DNA from 2 places in the Lysobacter cavernae genome. Region 2 is predicted to be linked to the other one. Evidence: riboswitches for the same ligand, from Rfam matches in the RefSeq annotation. Region 2 holds a riboswitch; the other holds the start of a gene.

Region 1 (3,727 bases), on a different contig from region 2:
TGCGCGGGAATGACGAGCAAAAAAGCAGGGCGGCCACTGCGCAACAGAAGGCCTTGTCAGGTCATGGCACACGCATCGGCAGGCACATCCGGCGGCCCCTTCAACTCCACCAGATTGCCTTCCGGGTCATAGAGATACTGCGACGGCCCTTCGCCTTCGGCGCCGTAGCGCGCACCGAATTCGCCGACGCGCACGCCGTGGGCTTGCAGGTGCGCAAGGATCGCCTCGCGATCGAACGGCTCGGCGCGCAGGCACAGGTGGTCCATGTTGTGCGCCTCCGCCCCCGGTGCCGCGCCGCCGTGGCGGCCGATCTTGCCGTTGACGTCGACCAGGTCGATCAGTGAATGACCGGCACGCAGCTGCACCAGACCGATCCCGTCCTGTCGGCGTTCGACGCGGCAGCCAAGCACGCCGCAGTAAAAGCCAACCATGCCGGCGACATCGCGCACGCGCAGCACGACGTGATCGAGCTGCAGCAACTGGAACGGGGGCGCGCTCATGCCATGCATCCTGCATCGATCCGGGGCGACAAGGATACGCCCCGCACTGGTACGAAACTGCCACAACGCGCCGTCGGCACTGTGCCGGCCTGGGCGATCAGCGCGCTGCCTTGGCCGAAGGGGCTGCAGGGGTCGGCCGCACCTTGTTATGCACGGCCGGTACGGTCGTCAGGCGGCCGATGCTTTCGATCGGCACCGCCTCGGCGACCTTCCGGTCGGGCCACCACAGGAACACGAACGCACTGCTGCTGCCGAGCAGGCGCGCCGCATTGGGCTGCGGCGCGGCATCGCCAGTCAATGTGACCTGCACGCGGGCCCCGGCGCGGTCTTCGCGAATCTGCCCGGCCTTCATGTCGACGTAAGCCGCCGAGGCCGCGACCAAGCCCCATAGCACCGCGAAGACGATGCCGGTTTCGTGGGCCATGCCGAGCCCCTTCCAGCGAAACCCCCGAAAGTTGCTGAAGACCAGCCGCCCCCACCATTTGCGGCGGTACTCCTCCACGCGCTCGGGATGGTCACGGCGATGGGTTTCCGGCCACGACACCAGCAGCGCAATCGCCACTGAGGTGAACAACAGGATCGCGTAGACCGGGTCGCGAAGACCGGCGACCAGGTAATCGCCGGCCTGCATGTATTCGAGGATGGGCAGGTTGAAGCCGCGATAGAACCAATAGCTCGACCACAACCCGATGAAAGACACGAAGACATAGGCCAGGGTCACCATCAGGCTGGGCTCTCGCAGCAGCCGCCGCCCGATCCGGATCACCACGGGAATGCCCGGGCTCCTTGCCGCAGGGGCGCCGGCCGGGGCCGCGGCCGATGCGCCCTCGATCACGGGCGGGCTCGGGTCCGTCTCGACATTCATTGCGTGCCCCCTGATGTGCGCCTCTCGTGCGCTCCATGGTACGGGCCGACCGGCCGAATCTGAATGGCCTCACCGGCTCCTCTCCGCCCCTCAGCCGCAAGCGGCATCGGTCTGGCCTGCGGCTATAATTGCCGGGTCAAGCACGCGGTGGGAGAAGCGGTCGGCCGGCAACGGCATGACCGCTGCCGAAGGCGCAACCGCCCGTAATCGCTCAGGCCCCATAACCGCCGCGTGCCTAACAACTCTGGAGAGACCGGCGGCCTTCATGGCGAACCGGCGCCGAAGGGGCACGAAGCGCGCAGCGAGAGCAATCTCCCTCCCCCCGCGCTTCCAAACTCTCAGGCAAAAGGACAGAGGGGCGCCCTACGTGCGGCACGCACGTCACTTTTGGACGCTCCAGCCATGACCAATGCCACGCCTTCCCTGCGCGCTCTCGAGCACCACGACGCTTTCATCGAGCGCCACATCGGCCCCAACGACGCCGAAGTCGCGCAGATGCTGCGCACGGTCGGTTACGACTCGCTGGAGGCGATGACCGACGCCATCGTCCCCGGCAGCATCAAGTCGGCCGCGCCGCTGGCATTGCCGGCCGCCATGACCGAGGTCGAGGCGCTGGCCAAGATCCGCGTCATCGCCGACAAGAACCAGGTGTTCCGCAGCTTCATCGGCCAGGGCTATTACGGCACCCACACGCCCAACGTGATCCTGCGCAACATCCTCGAGAACCCGGCCTGGTACACCGCCTATACGCCGTACCAGGCGGAGATCTCGCAGGGCCGCATGGAAGCGCTGATCAACTTCCAGACGATGTGCGCCGACCTCACCGGCATGGAGATCGCCAACGCCTCGCTGCTCGACGAGGCCACCGCCGCTGCCGAGGCGATGACCCTGGCCAAGCGATCGGCCAAGTCGAAGTCGAACGTGTTCTTCGCCTCCAATGCAGTGCACCCGCAGACGCTGGAACTGCTGCGCACCCGCGCCGAGCCGCTGGGCATCGAGCTGGTCATCGCCGACGACAGCGAGGCCGCCAGCATCGACAGCTTCGGCGTGCTGCTGCAGTACCCCAACACGTTCGGCCAGCTCTCACTCGGTAACGGCGGCGACTACCAGGCGCTGACCGATTCCGTGCACGCCCGCGGCGGCGTGGTCGCCGTCGCCACCGACCTGCTCGCGCTGACCCTGATCGCCGCGCCCGGCGAATGGGGCGCCGACATCGTCGTCGGCAACACCCAGCGCTTCGGCGTGCCGTTCGGTTTCGGCGGCCCGCACGCGGCCTTCATGGCCTGTCGCGACGCCTACAAGCGCTCGATGCCGGGCCGCCTGATCGGCGTCTCGGTCGATGCCGAAGGCAAGCCGGCCTACCGCCTGACGCTGCAGACGCGCGAGCAGCACATCCGCCGCGAGAAGGCCACCAGCAACATCTGCACCGCACAGGTGCTGTTGGCGGTGATGGCATCGATGTACGCCGTTTACCACGGCCCGGACGGCCTGACCCGCATCGCCCGCCGCACCCACCGCCTGGCCGCGATCCTGGCCGGCGCGCTGCGCCAGGCCGGCGTCACCGTCGGCCCGGACTTCTTCGACACCCTGCACGTGGTCGATGTCGACGCCGACGCCATCCACGCCCAGGCCGTCGCCGCGCGCATCAACCTGCGCCGCATCGACGGCAAGAGCCTGGGCATCAGCCTGGATGAAACCACCACGCGCGAAGACGTGGTCGCCATCGCCGCGCTGTTCGGTGCAACCATCACCGACATCGACGCGCTCGACTCGGCCACGACCGATGCCCTGCCGGCCGGCCTCAAGCGCGCCAGCGCGTTCCTGACCCATCCGGTGTTCAACACCCACCACAGCGAGCACGAGTTGCTGCGCTACATGCGTGCGCTGGCCGACAAGGACCTGGCGATGGATCGCACCATGATCCCGCTGGGCAGCTGCACCATGAAGCTCAACGCCACCGCCGAGATGATCCCGGTGACGTGGCCGGAGTTCGGCAACATCCATCCGCTGGCGCCGGCCGCGCAGGCGACGGGCTACAAGGAGCTGATCGACGGCCTGGAAGCGATGCTGGTCGAGTGCACCGGCTACGACGCGGTCAGCCTGCAACCCAACTCCGGCGCGCAGGGCGAATACGCCGGCCTGCTCGCGATCCGTGCCTACCATCGCTCGCGCGACGAGGCCCATCGCGACATCTGTCTGATCCCGGAATCGGCGCACGGCACCAACCCGGCCTCGGCGCAGATGTGCGGCATGCAGGTCGTGGTGACCAAGTGCGACGCCAACGGCAACGTCGATGTCGAAGACATCCAGCGCGCGGCTGAAAAGTACAGCGCGCGCCTGGCCGCGCTGATGATCACCTACC
Region 2 (3,727 bases):
TGGTCAACAACGCCGGCGTGATGCCGCTGTCGCGCATGACCGATCTCAAGGTCGACGAGTGGGAGCGCACGGTCGACGTCAACCTCAAGGGCGTCCTGTTCGGCATTGGCGCGGCACTGCCGGTGATGCAGACCCAGCAGGCGGGGCACATCGTCAACGTGTCTTCAGTGGCAGGTCGCCATGTCTATCCGCTGGCGGCGGTGTATTGCGCCAGCAAGTTCGCGGTGCACGCGCTGTCGGAAGGCCTGCGCCAGGAGTCGCAGTTCCTGCGCGTGACCATCATTTCCCCGGGCGCGGTGGCCTCGGAACTGACCAGCACCATCTCCGACCCGGCCATGAAGAAGGAAGTCGACGAGGTCTTCCGCAAGGACCTGTTGCCGGCCGACGCCATCGCGCGCGCGATCGCCTATGCCATCGGCCAGCCGGACGATGTCGATGTCAACGAACTGGTGGTGCGACCGACACTGCAGGCGTACTGAACCGGCACGGCCGTGCAATCGCACGGGCCATGTCGCATGGCGGTCATGGTTTATCGCGCGAAGTTCACGATGCCCTGACCGCCGCGTCGGCACACTGCCCAAGCCCCCTCGCGTCGCAGGAGTGCGCCATGAAAGCCGTGCGTTTCATCGCAGTCGGCCAGCCCGCCGAGGTCGTCGACCTGCCGCAACCCAAGCCGGGACCGGGGCAGATCCTGGTGAAGATCGGCGGTGCCGGCGTCTGCCACTCCGACCTGCATGTCATGGACGAGGAGCTGGGCTTGAAGGGTCCGTTCACCCTCGGTCACGAGAACGCCGGCTGGATCGCCGGCGTCGGCCAGGGCGTCGACGGCTGGAAGGAAGGCGATCCGGTCGCGGTCTATGGCCCGTGGGGCTGCGGGCATTGCCACACCTGCCAGACCTCGGCCGAGAACTACTGCGAGAACCACGCTTCGCTGGGCACGATGGGCGGCGGTCTCGGCTCGGACGGCGGCATGGCCGAGTACATGCTGGTGCCCTCGCCGCGCCTGCTGGTGCCACTGGGCACGCTCGACCCCGCCATCGCCGCGCCCCTGAGCGACGCCGCCCTCACGCCCTACCACGCGATCAAGGCCGCCCTGCCGCTGCTCACGCCCGACACCCACGTGGTGGTGATCGGCATCGGCGGCCTCGGCCACATGGCCGTGCAGATCCTGCACGCACTGTGCGCGGCCACCGTCATCGCCGGCGACATCGACGAGAGCAAGCTGGCACACGCGCGCGAGCTGGGCGTCAAGCACACGGTGAATACCCGCGATGGCGATGCCGCGGCCGCCGCCATCGGCAAGATCACCGGCGCGCGCGGCGCGGTCCTGGCACTGGATTTCGTCGGCGCGCAGCCGACCGTCGACCTGTGCGCGCGCGTGGTCGGGCGCAACAGCCGCATCACCGTGGTCGGCCTCGGCGGCGGCACGCTGCACTACAGCGCCAATAATCCGCCGTACGGTTGCGCGGTGACCGTTCCGTACTGGGGCTCGCGCACCGAACTGATGGAAGTGATCGCGCTGGCCACGGCCGGACACATCCATCCGCAGGTCGAGAAATTTCCGCTGGAGCAGGCCGTCGCGGTCTACCAGCGCCTGCGCGAGGGCAAGATCAAGGGCCGCGCGGTGCTCGTACCCTAGAGAAAGCTGCTGCCACGGTGGGCTGCAAGGGCGCTATCATCGTCACCGTTCGCAGAAGAGTGGCGCCGGTCAGCCGGCGCCCGCCGAAGGCGCAGGCTCCCATAATCGCTCAGGCCGGCACCGCAACGTGCCCATCCACTGCGCAACGACATCGCCGGGCTGGAGAGAGGCCGATCGCGGCCCACCGAAGGGGCAAGCGGCTTTCGCCGCGCAAACTCTCAGGTAGAAGGACAGCGGGAGCGGCACCGTGGCCTGACCGGCTTCGGGACATCGTGCGGCACCGGGCGCGATCATCGTGCGTCCTTCGTCTGCGCGATGACGTCGCTGTCCCGCGCATGTCCCGCACGCGCACCCGGCACGACCTCCGAACCGGCACAGGCCGCGGCCCTGTTGTCTGTCCATCGGAGCCTGCCGTGTTGCTGGATCTCATCTACCTCGTCGCCATCACCGCCGAAGCCATGACCGGCGCCCTGTCCGCCGGGCGCCGCCGCATGGACCTGTTCGGCGTGATTATCATCGCCTGCGTCACCGCGCTCGGTGGCGGCTCGTTGCGCGACATCGTGCTGGGCCATTACCCGTTGGGCTGGGTAGCGCACCCGGAGTACCTGGCCTACACCATCGGCGCCGCGATCGCGGCCACCGTCCTGGCCTCGCGCATGCATCGGCTGCGGCGCGCGTTCCTGTGGCTGGACGCGCTCGGCCTGGTGGCCTTCTCCCTGATCGGCTGCGCGATCGCGCGCGACACCGGTCATGCGCCGACGATCATCGTCATCAGCGGCATGCTCACCGGCGCCTTCGGCGGCGTGCTGCGCGACGTACTCTGCAACGAGATCCCACTGGTGTTCCAGAAAGAGCTGTACGCGATCGTGTCGATGCTGACCGGCATCGCCTACCTCGCCCTGCTGCAGTTGGGTGTCAGCGAGAATCGCTGCGTGCTGGCCTGCCTGGGCGGCGGCTTCGCGCTGCGCATGCTGGCGATCCGCTACGAATGGGAGATGCCGAAGTTCGTTTACCAGCACCCGTGACCGGTGCCGCTGGACTGCGTATCGACAACTGAGCAACCTCGATCAAGCCATCGTGACCAGGATGTCGGCACACGACGCGAACGGAGCCACGCTTGAACCGCAGCAGCACCCTGGCCAGCTACAGCGCCCGCATCGAGAAGGTCGTCGCCTTCATCTCGACCCGGCTCGACCAGCCGCTGACGCTGGCGCAACTGGCAGAGGCTGGCCATTTTTCGCCCTATCACTTCCACCGCGTCTACAGCGGCCTGATGGGCGAGACCGTGGCCAATACGGTGCGTCGGCTGCGCCTGCACCGCGCCGCCAGCGAACTGCTCGGCAGTGATCGCGGCATCGCCGCCATCGCCCGTCACGCCGGTTACGGCAGCGTTTCCGCATTCAGCCGCGCCTTCGCCAATACCTACCGCTGCGCGCCCGCAGCCTTCCGCAAGCGTCGTGTCGTCCTCCCGGCCGAAGGGCCGGGCAGGGCCACCCCGTCGTCACAGGAACCGTCCATGTACAGCGCACAGATCAACACCTTCGTCCCGACCCGTGTCGTTGCCTTGCCACATCAGGGCGACTACATGCAGATTGGCGAGACCTTCGGCCGCCTGATGGCCTGGGCCGGCGAGCGCGACCTGCTGCAGCCCGGCACGCGCAGCTTCGGCATTTATTACGACGTCCCCGCGGCCACGCCCAAGGACGAGCTGCGTTCTGATGCCTGCCTGGCCCTACCAGCCGACACCCCGCTCGCTGATGGCATGCGCTGGCTCGAGATCGCCGGTGGCCGCCATGCCGTGGTCGTGCATACCGGTCCCTACACCGAGCTGGACCGCGCCTACGACTGGCTGTTCTGCCAGTGGTTGCCCAACAGTTTTGAAGAAGCGGGCAACGCGCCGGTGTTCGAGGAGTACCTCAACGATCCCGGCTCGCTGCCGCCGGCCGAGTGGCGCACCGCCATCTGCCTGCCCTTGAAGTAACGGCACCTGGTGGCGATCAGCGCAGCCGATCAAGGCCAGCTACGCAGACAGGCAGACCGTAAACAAACCACGCCATTACACGTCGCTAACGCTTCTCCGTAACCGCA

Evidence for each region. Region 2 has a riboswitch for glycine ahead of ACFOLC_RS11845 (trimeric intracellular cation channel family protein). Riboswitches for the same ligand answer to the same signal wherever they lie in the genome.
Region 1: it holds a riboswitch for glycine, as region 2 does, so the genes downstream of both, gcvP (aminomethyl-transferring glycine dehydrogenase) here and ACFOLC_RS11845 (trimeric intracellular cation channel family protein) in region 2, are expected to answer to the same signal.

The regions. Positions count from the first base shown of each region.
Region 1 is NZ_JBHRXK010000003.1:369,774-373,500, reverse strand. Features, by position in the region: gene ACFOLC_RS08865 (VOC family protein) at 57-500, opposite strand; gene ACFOLC_RS08860 (hypothetical protein) at 598-1,365, opposite strand; glycine riboswitch at 1,600-1,729, shown strand; gene gcvP (aminomethyl-transferring glycine dehydrogenase) at 1,768-3,727, shown strand, end outside.
Region 2 is NZ_JBHRXK010000005.1:41,900-45,626, reverse strand. Features, by position in the region: gene ACFOLC_RS11855 (SDR family oxidoreductase) at 1-479, shown strand, start outside; gene ACFOLC_RS11850 (NAD(P)-dependent alcohol dehydrogenase) at 608-1,639, shown strand; glycine riboswitch at 1,789-1,881, shown strand; gene ACFOLC_RS11845 (trimeric intracellular cation channel family protein) at 2,053-2,664, shown strand; gene ACFOLC_RS11840 (AraC family transcriptional regulator) at 2,757-3,620, shown strand; gene ACFOLC_RS11835 (HD domain-containing protein) at 3,706-3,727, opposite strand, start outside.